One region of the Novosphingobium sp. PY1 genome, then DNA from elsewhere that is predicted to be linked to it. Evidence: riboswitches for the same ligand, from Rfam matches in the RefSeq annotation. Region 1 holds a riboswitch; each other region holds the start of a gene.
What was found. Region 1 has a riboswitch for cobalamin ahead of J3474_RS07730 (TonB-dependent siderophore receptor). Riboswitches for the same ligand answer to the same signal wherever they lie in the genome.
Positions count from the first base shown of each region.

Region 2: linked by a shared signal. The riboswitch ahead of J3474_RS14955 (TonB-dependent siderophore receptor) and the one ahead of J3474_RS07730 (TonB-dependent siderophore receptor) in region 1 are both predicted to bind cobalamin.
Region 3: linked by a shared signal. The riboswitch ahead of J3474_RS11540 (DUF1636 domain-containing protein) and the one ahead of J3474_RS07730 (TonB-dependent siderophore receptor) in region 1 are both predicted to bind cobalamin.
Region 4: linked by a shared signal. The riboswitch ahead of J3474_RS13620 (HoxN/HupN/NixA family nickel/cobalt transporter) and the one ahead of J3474_RS07730 (TonB-dependent siderophore receptor) in region 1 are both predicted to bind cobalamin.

Region 1 is NZ_BLTI01000005.1:72,603-75,987, reverse strand. Features, by position in the region: gene J3474_RS22620 (DUF4172 domain-containing protein) at 452-775, shown strand; gene J3474_RS22615 (Fic family protein) at 789-1,082, shown strand; cobalamin riboswitch at 1,391-1,637, shown strand; gene J3474_RS07730 (TonB-dependent siderophore receptor) at 1,874-3,385, shown strand, end outside.
Region 2 is NZ_BLTI01000008.1:751,952-755,336, forward strand. Features, by position in the region: gene J3474_RS14955 (TonB-dependent siderophore receptor) at 1-1,645, opposite strand, end outside; cobalamin riboswitch at 1,739-1,936, opposite strand; gene J3474_RS14960 (cell wall hydrolase) at 2,132-3,340, shown strand.
Region 3 is NZ_BLTI01000008.1:27,158-30,542, reverse strand. Features, by position in the region: gene cobT (nicotinate-nucleotide--dimethylbenzimidazole phosphoribosyltransferase) at 1-1,000, opposite strand, end outside; gene J3474_RS11540 (DUF1636 domain-containing protein) at 997-1,404, opposite strand; cobalamin riboswitch at 1,582-1,777, opposite strand; cobalamin riboswitch at 1,837-2,046, shown strand; gene cobO (cob(I)yrinic acid a,c-diamide adenosyltransferase) at 2,212-2,829, shown strand; gene ggt (gamma-glutamyltransferase) at 2,988-3,385, shown strand, end outside.
Region 4 is NZ_BLTI01000008.1:477,446-480,830, reverse strand. Features, by position in the region: gene J3474_RS13625 (diaminopimelate decarboxylase) at 1-1,114, shown strand, start outside; cobalamin riboswitch at 1,211-1,468, shown strand; gene J3474_RS13620 (HoxN/HupN/NixA family nickel/cobalt transporter) at 1,650-2,696, shown strand; cobalamin riboswitch at 2,772-3,010, shown strand; gene cobW (cobalamin biosynthesis protein CobW) at 3,194-3,385, shown strand, end outside.

The sequences.
Region 1 (3,385 bases):
GAGCGGCCCTTTGACCGTCCTTACACAATCATCGCCAGGTCTGTTCCGCCGCGGGCAGAGCGACGTCTCCAGGCCATTCACGGGTGCTCTGTCGTGTAAGGCTGGTGGGTCTTCGATAGCGATACTGCGGCTGCGAGATTCGGGCCATCATCCGATGGCATACTATGCTTGCGGGGTAGACGGGCTTCAAGGGGCGCGATGCAGCACTTTAACTTGGCGCTACCCCCGATTGTGTGCCGCAGGGTCGTTCTTAACGAACTGATGTCTTCATGCGCTTCGTAGGTAATCCTCGAACGGTCATCAACTTCGGGATCGTCTCGTTCGAATGTCATTAGGACGCCACCACGGCACCACGTCCGCATCGTTCGGCGCTGAGTCTGCGAAGTATCGAAACATTTGAAAAGACCCGAAAGAATCAGTCCGCCACAGGCAAGGGAGATTGATCGGGCACATGGAAGCATTGCTACTTTCTTTGCGCGAAGAAGCGGTGCTCCAGGCGCTGACCGAGAAGGTCCTGAAATCCAGCGAGATTGAAGGGGAGGTGCTGGATAGGGAGCAAGTGCGCTCATCCGTTGCTCGCCGCCTCGGGATGGAGATCAGTGGATTGGTCGAAGCCGATCGCGATGTCGAAGGCGTCGTGGAAATGATGCTGGATGCGACTCAGAATTACGGTCGACCTCTGACAGCTGAGTGCCTTTTCGACTGGCATGCGACCTTATTCCCGACGGGGCGAAGCGGGATGAACCCAGATTACGGTGGGTGCTTGGCGGGATAATGAAGGTGGTCCCATGCAGGTCTTCTTCGGGCCGAATGGCCGTGAGCGGGCTTACTGCCAAGCTCCAGCGTCAAACCTACTGGATCGGGAAATGTCCCGTTTCCTCGCGTGGTTCGGGACGGCGATGCTCGACCCGGTCCTGAAGGCCGGGGTTGCGCACTTGTGGTTCGTAACAATCTATCCATTCGATGATGGGAACGGGCGCATTGCGCGTGCAATCGCTGATCTTGCGTTGGCACGTGCGGAAGGCACAGTACAACGCTTCTGTCGCATGTCAGCTCAGATCCGTGCCGAGCGGAAGGCTTAGTATGACATGCTGGAAACGACGCAAAGTGGCGGGCTGGAGAAGGATTCTGCCGGGGGACGCCGCACTGGTTATTTGCCCGTAGATAGAGTCCAAAATCCCTGACCGTGGCGCCCGAAGTAGCCCGGGTTAAGTACACAAATGTGAATCCTGGTCGATCGGTTGATGGCGTGAGAAATTCGGCGCCTGATCGACCGACAAGGGGTAGGAGACTGCCATTCCTCCATTTTTTGCCGCGCGAGAACAGGGCTTTAGTTCCTCTTGCCAATGTTGATTGCCTCGAATAGAGCGCTCCTGCCTCTCAAATTCAGGGAGGCAATGATCGCGTTGGTGCCCCCGAAAGGGAGCTTAAAAGGGAACGCGGTGAGAGGGGCCTGCCCCTCGAATCCGAGGCTGTCCCTGCAACTGTAAGCGGCGAGTGCGATGCACATTCGCGGCGGGCCAACCGGCTCTGCCGCAGCCACTGGGCCGGACGCAAATTTCTGCGGGGCCTGGGAAGGCCGTGCATCGTGCGATGACCCGCAAGCCAGGAGACCTGCCAGCGTCCGGTCGCTCTTGCCCTGGTCCAGGGGATGGCCGAGGCACGGTGAAATCCGTCTGAGCGACGCATGTGCGGCGAGGGCCGCATCGACCCAAGCGGCGGCGCCCGGGGCGTCGTGTCGTTGCGCGGGTCGACCGTTCGCGCGGACGCCCTCGCCAGACGTCGATGACGCCGGACAGGGTTAAGTTTTTACATGACGACTTCCAAGTTTGTGCTGTGCGCAGCGCGCGGTATTGCCGTATTTTCCTTCCCCGTGCTTTCTTCGACCGCGCTCGCCGACGAGGCCGATCCTGCAAACACCATCCTGGTGACAGGGCTGCGGGCGGAGACCAGCCTCGATACCAGAAGCAGCGGCAGCCGACTGGGCCTGACGGTGTTTGAGACACCGGCCAGCGTCGAAGTGCTCGGCGGCGACGCGATTCGGGCGCGGGGCGATCTGTCCATCCAGGAGGCGGTCAGCCGTGCCACCGGTCTGACTTTTCAGGGCACACCGGGCAACGGTAACACGGCAATGGCGGCGCGCGGGTTCTCAGGGCAGGGCTCGGTGCAACTGCTGGTGGACGGCACGCGCCTCTTCGTGGCCTCAGGTACGCTGACTTTCCCGGTAGATCCTTGGACGGTCGATCGCATCGACGTGCTGCGCGGGCCGAGTTCGGTCATTTCGGGCGAAGGCGCGATCGGGGGAGCGATCAATGTCATCATGAAAAAACCGGTGACCGACCGCACCGTGGCGCGTGCGCGCGTGGCCTATGGTTCGGACAATGCGATACAAATCGCCGGCGATGCGGCCGGCCCGATCGGCGGGGGGCTGTCCTATCGTCTGGCCGCCAGTTCCACTCGTTCCGATGGCTGGCTCGCTCGCAATAGCGACAACCGCAACCTCGCCATTTCCGGTGCACTGCGCTGGGATGCCAGCCCGACGCTAAGCTTCACGCTGGCCTCCGACTATGGCGACGTCGATATTCTGCCCTATTTCGGCGCGCCGCTGAACGAGGGCAAGTTCGACAAGCGCTTTCGTTTCATCAATTTCAACATCGCGGGCAGCAAAGACCATTTCCGTGACAGCTGGACGCGCCTGACGGCCGAGTGGCATGCGTCGGACGCGATTTCGCTGCGCAACTCGGTCTACTACCTCAGTTCGAACCGCGACTGGCTCAATGCCGAGAGCTATCGTTTCTCCGCCGCTACCGGGCTGGTGACGCGCGGTGACTACCTCAACATCATGCACCGACAGGATCAGATCGGCGATCGCGGGGATCTCACTGTCCGCACGCCGCTGGGCGGCGGCGTTGAGAACACCCTGCTGGTCGGCTTCGATCTTAACCGCGTCAAATTCCGCCATCTCAACAACTCGCCTTACGGCGGCAGTTCCATCGTCGATCCATTCGACTTTGAGCCCGGCGGCTTTATCACCACGGTGCCCACGACCCTGGGCTTCCGCACCTTGACCACGCAGCACTCGGTGTTCATGGAAGACCAGCTCAAGCTGAACGGATCTGTATCGCTGGTGGGCGGTTTCCGGCAGGACTGGTACGACCTGCAGCGTATCGACGCACGGATTCCGGTGAACGGCTTTCGGCGCAACTACCACAGTACCTCGGGCCGTTTCGGCGTAGTGCTGAATCCGACGGTCGATACCGCGCTCTATGGCTCCTTCACGGTGGGCACCGACCCGATCAGCACGCTCGTCACCACGTCCAATGTGCAGAAAGACTTCGGGCTCTCACCCGCGAGGCAGTTCGAGGTGGGCGTAAAGCAGCGTCTT
Region 2 (3,385 bases), on a different contig from region 1:
CATTGCGCGGACGGCGGGCAAGGTCGTTGCCCCGGTTGAGATCGCCGGCCGTGCGGTTCACCGACTTGACGTAAGTATAGACCGCGCTGGCACGCAGGCGCTCGGAAACCCGGGCGCCCAACTCGATCTCGGCGCCGGTTGCGCGGGCCTTCCCGACATTGGCATAGAAACCGTAGCGGCCATCCCCGCAAAGCGCATCGCTCGATCCGAAGCACGAGACGTAGTCGATCAGGTTGCGGCTGTCGCGGCGAAAGCCGGTGACCGCGAAGTGCAGCGGGCCGTTGCGGTCGCCATACTCGATCCCGGCATCGTAGCTGCGGCTGCGCTCGGGCATCAGGTCGGGATTGCCGTATTCGGAGAACAGCTGATAGAGCGTGGGCACCTTGAAGCCTTCGCCGTAGGAGGCGCGGATGCGCCAGCCCGCCGCCACGGTGACGCTGCCGTTGGCACCGAAGGTCCACTTGTCGCCGAAATTGGAGTGGTCGTCGTAGCGCACGCCCGCGGCCAGGCTGAACAGATTGCCGTAGTAGCCGAGCAGGCCATGCACGCTCGTCAGTTCCGCGTCGGCGCGAATGCGCGAGCCGTAGAGGAAATCGTCGGACTTGATGTGCGACCATTCATGGGCGCCCCCGAAGTCGAGCCGGACGGCATCGGTGGCGTCGTAGGAGCCACTCAGTTCCGCCCTTTCGCTGCGGCCCTGCGTTTCGGAATTGAACTGGTCCGAGATCGTCGGGTCGTAGTAACGGCGGCGGGTGTCCGAAACCTGATAGCCTGCATCGAGCGTGAGCGCATCGCCGGTCCACGTCAGCCCCGCGCGGCCGCCCAGCTCGCGGGTCTTCTGGTACTCGGGCGTATCGGCGAAAGTGTAATCCGGCGCCGGATAGCCATCGAGGTCGAGCGTGCCATCGGTAAAGCGGCCCACCACGCTGGCGGTAAGGCCCGGCACCAGATCGACGTGGGCACGGCCACCGGCCCGCCACTGCCTGAAGCCGTCGGCCTCGGTACCGGACGCCGCCTGGCTGATGCCATCGGTGCGCATGTAACCGCCATTGAGGTTGACGCCGTAGGTCTCGCCGGAAAGCCCGGCCGAAACCTGCCCGTCGAAGCTGTCGCGCGCGCCATACTCTGCCGAGCCCTCGACGCCGTTGACGTCGCGGCTGGTGATCGCCAGCACGCCGCCGATGGCTTCCGATCCCCAGACGACCGAGTTCGAGCCGCGCAGCAGTTCGACCCTGCCGACCGGCCCGGTCATCAGGTTGCCGAAATCGAACCCGCCGCTGGGCGCGGCAATGTCCGCAACGCGCAGGCCGTCGACCAGCACCAGAAGCTGCTGGGAATTGGCGCCGCGCACGAACAGGCTCGTCGTCCCGCCGATGCTGCCGTTACGGCTGAAGGTCACGCCCGGCAGGCGCTCCAGCACGCGGGCGACGTCCGGCCCCTGGATGGAATCGATCTCCTCGCTGCCGACGACGCTGACGGGCTGCCCCGCCTGATCGACGCGCAGCGCGCTGCCGGTCGCGATCACCGTGATCGCGTCACCCAGCGGAACGAACGGCGCGACATCGGCCTCATCGGCAAGAGCGGGGGAAACAAGAGCGGGTGTGGACACGGCAAGCGCGGTGCCGAGCAGATACAGATACTTCACGTACAAACCTCCAACCTGAACGAAGCGTCGCTCGTGGCTGAGGCCGCGCCTTCACGGCGCATGACTCGCTGCATTCCGGTCCAACCCGCCCGGCGCGGAACGACCATCACTGGCAGGTCTCCTGGCTCCCGGATCATAGCGCCGCCCCACCTTCCCGGCATCCTTGTGACAAGACGCCAGTGGCCAATCGGGACGGAACTCCCCGGTCACAGTTGCGGGGACAGCGCCGGAATCGAACCGGCTTCCCTCTTAGGTCCGGCAAGCCGGACAACCCGTGACGTGGCCGGGCGGATACTGCGGTGTTGCAGGCTTTGCAAGCACGGCCGCGCAAGTACCTGCCCGCGCAACCGGTTTGTTTACCGGTTAAGGCTACAAGGCGGCGGTGTGTCGCTTCGGGACGGCGACCACGGAGCGGATGCGCCGGATCGATAGGCGGGTTAGGCGCAGGATGCGCCGACGAGCCACGTTGACGGGGCGCACGTTGAAGTGGCGCACATTGACGGTGCGCACTTTGACAAGGCGAGCGAAAGGAACCGAGTGACCGAGCCACCTGCCCTGATGGCCCTGATCGGCGAAAGCGAGGCGCGCCCGCGCGACTTCGCGGCCCGGTTCGAGCGCGGGCGCAGGAACCGGCATGCGCACCGCGCCCATCTGCAGCGGCGCTGGAGCGTGGCTGCTGCAGGCCTTGCCGCCATCGCCCTGCCTGCCTTCGCCTCACCGGGACACTGGGACCGCTTCACCATCGCCGCTGCCACGGCCGAGGCGCAGACCCCCGAGCCGATGCCCTTCGAGCGCGCCGGATCGAGTTTTCCCGGCTCCGCCTTCTATTACCTCGAACAGGAAGCCGCGCCCCTGCAGGTGGGCGAAGGCATCCATTCCGACGCCGGGGACGCGGACGCACCGGCCCCTGAAGCCCGCGCCCCTGCCCGCCCGCTCACCATCGATGCCAGCGGCATCGACCGCACCCGCGCGCTGCAGTGCATGACCGCCGCCATATACTATGAAGCCGCAAGCGAGGCCGAAGCCGGCCAGCGTGCGGTTGCGCAGGTCGTGCTCAACCGGGTGGCCCACCCGGCCTATCCCAATACCGTGTGCGGCGTGGTCTACGAAGGATCGGAACGCTCCACCGGCTGCCAGTTCTCGTTCACCTGCGACGGCTCGCTCGCCCGCAAACCTTCGCGCTATTTCTGGGACCGGGCGATGCAGGTCGCCCGCGCCGCGCTGTCGGGCTACGTCTATGCCCCGGTCGGCCTGGCGACGCATTACCACACCGTGCAGGTCCATCCCTACTGGGCTGCGAGCCTCGATTACCTCGGCACCATCGGGGCGCATCGCTTCTACAGCTTCCATGGCGCGGCGGGCCGCCCGGGCGCCTTCCGCTTCGCCTACCTGGGCGGCGAACCGGCAGCCGCGCCGCACCCCCGCGACACCGCTTCGCCCACCATGGCGGCGGCAGACACGCTCGATCCGGTGGCGATCCAGCGCAAGTTCGATGCGCAAGGGGCAGCGCCGACTGCCGCGACAAGCCCGATCGAGACAGCCGCCGCCAAGACCGCGCCCGCGCCGATCTATTCCAGCGCCATTCGCGAACGCGGCGGCGAAGCACTCTACCGGGCGCAGAAGCTGCCCGAAACCGGCGACATCAAGCCGCAATACGCCAATAGCGGCCGCTGGATCGCCCAGCCGGGCACCTGACCCGGCGCGACCTGTCTCCTTTCGGGGCACCGTGAGGCCATGGCA
Region 3 (3,385 bases), on a different contig from region 1:
CCCTGGCTTCGGCAAATGTCGCCATGCCGTTGTGCGCAGCAATTGCCGAGCGCACAAGCTGCGCCGCCACCGCTGCACCGGTGCCCTCGCCCAGCCGCATCCCCAGTTGCAGCAGGGGGGCAAGGCCAAGCCAGTCCAGCAACCTGGCATGGGCTGCTTCCATGGAGCAGTGAGCGGCAAGGCAGTGCGCTGCGAAACGCGGCTGATCGACCACCAGCGGCGCTATGGAGGCGCAGACGATGAACCCGTCGAGCAGCACCGGAATGCGCTTGATCCGGGCAGCGAGAATGGCCCCGGCTATTGCAGCAATCTCGCGCCCTCCCAATCGGCGCAAGGTTTCGAAAGCATCGGTGCAGCGGGCACCGTGAAAGGACAGGGCCTGTGCAACGACGGACTGTTTGTAGGCGATACCGTCCCTGTCGAGACCCGTTCCGGCACCGACCCACTCGGCAGCTTTGCCATTGCAGGCCTGCGCGCACAGAGCGGCTGCGGGCGTGGTGTTTCCTATCCCCATTTCGCCCACGAAAAGCAGGTCCAACCCCTCTTCGACGACCGCAGCCCCCGTATTGAGCGCGGCCAGGCAATCTTCCTCGCTCATGGCAGGCTGCTCGACGAAGTCCGCCGTCGGACGGTCCAGCTCGATCGGCACGATGACCAGTTCTGCACCGCAAGCGCCGGCCAGGGCGTTGATAGCCGCCCCGCCCGCCGCGAAGTTGGCGACCATCTGCGCGGTCACTTCGGGCGGATAGGCACTGACCGCCTTTGCGGCGACACCGTGGTTGCCGGCGAAGATCGCCGCACGGATGCCCTCCAGCACCGGTCGTTCCCTCCCCTGCCACGAGGCCATGAAAATAGCGATGTCTTCCAGTCGACCGAGCGAGCCCAGCGGCTTGGTCAAGGCGTCCTGGCGCAACTGTGCGGCGGCCTGCGCGACCTTGTTGGCCTCGGGCAGATCCAGGAGCGCTGCGGCAAAGGCTTCGCGGCTTTCGAACCGGATCATGTGCACAAGAAGCCTTCTGGCGGGGTGCGGGTGATGAAGTGCCCCTTCACGCCCTGCGGCCAGCTGCGATAGGGGACGACGCCTTCTTCGCTTTCGGCATGTTGCGCAGCATAGCTGAGAATCGCGTGCGCGGCCTCACGGTCAGGGGCGAAGTCTCCCAAGACATATCCCATCTTGCCGGGCGCCCGGATATGCACGGTGCAGAAACGCTTGCAGGCGAACAGGCACGGCATTTCCTGAACGCTAACGGCGGCCAGCGCTGGATCGCCTGCCTGCACCTCGCGCATCACGGAGGCCAACCGCGCACCGCCGCGCTCGCCGTGTTCGTCCTCACGTTCGGTTTCGGCATGGCGACAGGTCGAGCAGACCACAACCGAGGCGTTTGCGTCGACTGCACGCAGCATCAGCGTAACGCTCCCGAGCGCGGACGACAAAATGACATCAAGAGCATGGCGGCGCTCCCTCCTTGCAAACGGCTCCAGCCCCACCGGAATCCCAACCGGCGAGACGATGACTGTCGTTGCGCGAGGGGTGACCCCGCCATAACGGGGCCCTCGAACACCCGGTGCGCCCTGCCCGGATGAAGAACGACTGCGGCAGGCAGGTCTCCTGGCTCACGGGTCAGCGCCGCTCCGGCCGCCTTCTCAGGACCGGCTTGGGGTCCCAATGGCGAAATGGCCGGATGGCTCGCCGCTTACAGTTGCAGGGGCAGCCCGGGACTTGCACCCGAATTCCCTTTTGATCCCCTTGCGGGGAACCTGTCGCAGCCCGGCAAGTATCGCGCAGTCATGCCCTTCGCAAGCGCAATATGCTTGCAGGCAGACTTGCCCTGGCCTATCCGCGGGGCCGTAACGGGTGCCCGCAAGGGCTTAATCGGGAAGTCCGGGCAGCGAAGTCTTCGCTGCATCTGCGGCACTGCTCCCGCAACTGTGACCGGTGAGCGCATCGCCACTATGCCATTGAACGGGCACACCCTGTTCGAGAAGGCGGCGAAAGGCGCGGCGATCCGGAAAGTCAGGAAACCGGCCCGCTACCGTCGTTCCTTCGCGCGGGCGGGATGAACCGGGCGGACGAGGGCCTCGCATCCTGCGGGCAATCCCTTGGCAAACGACAATCGTGCGTGCGTCGAAGAGGAAACCCGAGTGAATGCCAAACTTGCCGGACTCTCCTTCGCCCCGCCGCATGCCACCCCCGAGAGAGGCCAAACCGCTATGACCGATACCGAAAATCTCGCCGAAGAAGACCGCCGCCACAAGGAACGGACCCGCAAGCTCAAGTCCGTAGTCGATGCGCGCATTGCTGCAGCCAGGATCGACAAGGGGCTGGTGCTCGTTCTTACAGGAAACGGCAAGGGCAAGTCCTCCAGCGCCTTCGGCATGGTGGTTCGCACGCTGGGCTACGGGCGCACGGCGGCGGTATTCCAGTTCATCAAGAGCAAGGTCGACGTAGGCGAACGCGCTTTCCTTTCCGTGCAGCCGGGCGTCACCTGGGAGAACTGCGGCGAGGGCTTCACCTGGGAAACCCAGAACCGCCAGCGCGACATTGCCGCTGCGCAGGCCGGGTGGACCAAGGCAAAGGCCGCGCTGGCCGATCCTGAGATCTCGCTCGTCGTGCTCGATGAACTGACGTACCTCATCAATTACGGCTACCTCACGCTGGAAGAAGTCCTTCCTGCGATCAGGAACCGGCCGGAGATGCAGCACGTGGTAATCACCGGGCGCGCGGCCCATGCCGAATTCATCGAACTGGCCGACACGGTAAGCAGGATCGGTGACGAGAAGCACGCTTTCCGCAATGGCATCAAGGCGCAGCCGGGGATCGACCTCTAGCCAACGGCAGCGCACTGCAAGCAGAAATGTCCTCGCCGCAAGCCCCTATACCTGCCGGACGGAACTGTTAGGTTCCGTCCCGGCGATCGCGCGAGTCCCTGACTGAAGGGGCCATCGCCGCGACAAGATCGATTGAAGCTACCCCGCGGAGAACCCTATTGCGCCGCCTTTTCCTGTCCGTCGGCCTTGCCGCACTGACACTGACGACCGTTTCCCAGGCCAGCGTTTCCCAGGCCAGTCCGCCCCCTGCAGCAACCGTCGAGCAGACCGCACGGTCCGAAGTACCGGAGCGCGAACAGGCCGGGTTTGCAAAGCATGCAATGGTCGCGGCGGCCAATCCCCTGGCGGTGAAGGCAGGGGTGGACGTGCTGCGCAAGGGCGGCTCGGCGGTCGACGCCGCAGTGGCGATCCAGGCGGTCCTCGGCCTTGTCGAACCGCAGAGTTCGGGGATCGGCGGCGGCGCCTTCATGGTCTACTACGACGCGAAGAGCCGCAAGGCGACATACTACGACGGGCGCGAAACCGCGCCTGCCGGCGCGACCGACCGCCTCTTCCT
Region 4 (3,385 bases), on a different contig from region 1:
CGAGGAAGGGGGGGCGCTGTTTCTCTATTCGCTCGACCGCGTCGAAGCCAATCTCGATAGGGTGGTCGCTGCCCTTGGCGATATCGGCTGCGCCTTCACGGTCTATTACGCCATGAAGGCCAACCGCTTTGCGCCCCTGCTTGAGCGGCTCGCACAAAGCGGCAAATGCGGGGTCGACATCTGCTCTCCGGGTGAACTGGATCATGCCCTGGCCTGCGGTTTTGCGCCCGGTCAGATCAGTTTCACCGGCACTGGCGTCACGCCGCGCGATCTGGAACGACTACTGTCCCATCCCGAGATCACGATCAATTGCGACACCATGGGCATGATCCGACGCATCGGTGAGCGAACGCCGGGCCGCGAGATCGGCATTCGCGTGAATCCCGGGCGCGGCACCGGCTACGGCGATGCCGAGAAGCTGACTTATGCCGGGGGAAGAACGACCAAGTTCGGCATCTACCGCGAGCAGTGGGGCGAGGCGCTTGCCCTCGCGAAAAGCCATGGGCTGGCGATCACCTCGCTGCATTTTCATGTCGGCTGCGGATACCTGACCGATCAGCTGGAGAGCTGGGATCTGGCCGTCGCGGAGGCCTCTCGCTTCCTCGACGAAGTGCCGCAGGTGCGCACGGTCAACGTCGGCGGCGGGCTCGGGCTGCCCCATCGCTGCGGGGACAGGCCGCTCGATCTGGCGCAATGGGCCGCGATCCTGCGCCGCCATTTTGCCGGACGCGGCCTGCGCATCGCCGTTGAGCCGGGGGACTACATTGCCAAGGATGCCGGGATGCTCGTGCTTCCCGTGACCGACGTCGAAATCAAGCGCGACACCCGGTTCGTCTTCGTCGGCGGGGGCTTCAATCTCCACCCGGAACCTGCTTTCTACGACCTGCCGTGCGAGCCGGTTCCCTGCCTGCTGCGCGGCGATGGATCGGCGCCGGGCGAGCGGGTGACGATTGCCGGCAATATCAACGAAGCGCTTGATATCTGGGCTGCCGACACGCTCCTTCCGCCCGTTGAGGAGGGGGACTTCATCGCCTTCCTCAATGCCGGGGGATACGGCTCGGCGATGAGTTCCAACCACTGCATGCGCGGCGCCTTTACCGAACGCGCCCTGTAGGCTGCGCGCCGCGCCTGGGCCGCGCGATTGCCGCAAACTTGCGATGGGCACTGCGAAATCGGGGTGTTATCAGCACCTTCGAATCGGTTCTTGCCGATTCCCATTGATCGCGCCGGTGCCCCGTAACAGGGGCTTAATCGGGAATGCGGTGCGGGGAAGGGATTGCCTTTCCCAAGTCCGCGGCTGTCCCTGCAACTGTAAGCGGATAGCGCGATGCACAGGGCTTTTCATGCGCCATGGGCGCCTGGGAAGCAGCCACTGGGCCGAATGCGGCATGCCGCGAAGGGCCTGGGAAGGCGTGCATCAAGCTGTGACCCGCGAGCCAGGAGACCTGCCGGCGTCTGGTCGCTCTTGCCCTGGTCCAGGGGATGGCCGCGGCACGGTGAACTCCGTCTGAGCGACGAACCTGCGGCCGGGGCCGCAGCGGAGCGGCGTGTCGACCGGCCCTGGCGTCCGGTTGCCTGCGCCTTCCGGCCGTTCGCCTGAGCGGTTCGTCCCGGCCTTGTCGCAAGACGCCGGAGGACGATTTCGCATCATGGCTCAATTGCCGCATTCTGTTCGACCCAACCTGCGCCGCCGGATAGGCTGGCTTTTCGGCCCGCTCGTGGCCGCCAATATCGCCGCCTGGATCTGGGCTTTCTCGCTGTTCCACGATCGGCCGCTCATGCTCGGCACGGCCCTGCTGGCATGGGGCCTGGGGCTGCGCCATGCCGTGGACGCGGACCATATCGCGGCCATCGACAACGTGACCCGCAAGCTGATGCAGGACGGTCAGCGCCCGATCGCAGTCGGCTTCTGGTTCGCCATCGGACATTCCGGCATCGTCACCATCGCGGCCATAGCCATTGCCCTGACGACGAGCGCACTGACGCAGTTCGAAAGTCTCAAGCAGGTCGGCGGTCTCGTCGCGACCTCGATCTCGGCGATCTTCCTGTTCTCGATTGCCGCCATGAACCTGATCATCCTGCGCAACGTGTGGAAGACCTTCGCCCATGTCCGTGCCGGGGGCGCCTATGTGGAGGAAGACCTCGACATGCTGCTGGGCAATCGCGGGCTGATGGCGCGCCTTTTCCGGCCGATGTTCCGCCTCATCACCCGCAGCTGGCACATGGCTCCGCTGGGCTTCCTGTTCGGGCTGGGTTTCGACACCGCGACCGAAGTGGCCATCCTGGGCCTTTCGGCGGGGCAGGCGGCGGACGGGCTTTCCATCGGCACGATCCTCGTCCTGCCGGTGCTTTTCGCCGTGGGCATGGCGCTGATCGACACCGCCGACGGCGTCGTCATGCTCGGCGCCTATGAGTGGGCTTTCGTCAAGCCGATCCGCAAGCTCTACTACAACATCACCATCACCCTGATTTCGGCGCTTGTCGCCATCGTCATCGGCGGGATCGAAACGGTCGCCCTGATCGGCGATAAGCTGGGCCTCACCGGCGGCCTGTTCGATATTGCCGGCGAACTGGGAGAGAACTTCAACAGCCTGGGGTTCGGCATCATCGGCCTTTTCGTGCTGTGCTGGCTCGCCAGCTTCGCGATCTACCGCTGGAAGCGCTTCGACGATATCGAAGTGCGCGTCTCGGCATGAGAACCGGTCCTTAGGCGATTGGCTTGGCGGTCGATCTGTTCTAGGGCCTCGCTTCGAAGCACGGATCGATTCTGTGCTTCGAATGATCGCGCCGGTGCCCCGAAAGGGGCTTAATCGGGAATGCGGTGCGGGAAGGTCTCTCCTTCCCAAAACCGCGGCTGTCCCTGCAACTGTGAGCGGATAGCGAGATGCACACGGTTCCCTTCCTCACGCGAAGGGCCGGCCACTGGGTGAAGCCGCAAGGCGATCCGGGAAGGCGTGCATCAAGCAGTGACCCGCAAGCCAGGAGACCTGCCGGCGCACCGGTCGCTCTTGCCTTGATCCAGGGGATGGTCACGGCACGGTAATTCTTCCGTCTGAGCGACGAAGCTGTGCGGCTGGGGCTGCACGAACGCGCGATAACGGGTGCCTTTTCGCGCCCGCCCGTCGCCGCGCGTCGGTCGGATTCGCTTCCGGCAAGCCCCGCCGTTGTCGCCATGGCGCGTGGGGAATTGCCGATGCCTGACCTGTCCAAGGTCCCTGTAACGATCATCACCGGTTTTCTGGGCGCGGGTAAGACCACGCTCATCAGCCATCTCATCCGCAATGCCGGCGGTCGCCGCCTGGCGGTCGTCGTCAATGAATTCGGCACGCTGGGCGTCGATGGAGATATCCTGAAGTCGTGCGCCATCCCCGACTGCCCGGCAGAG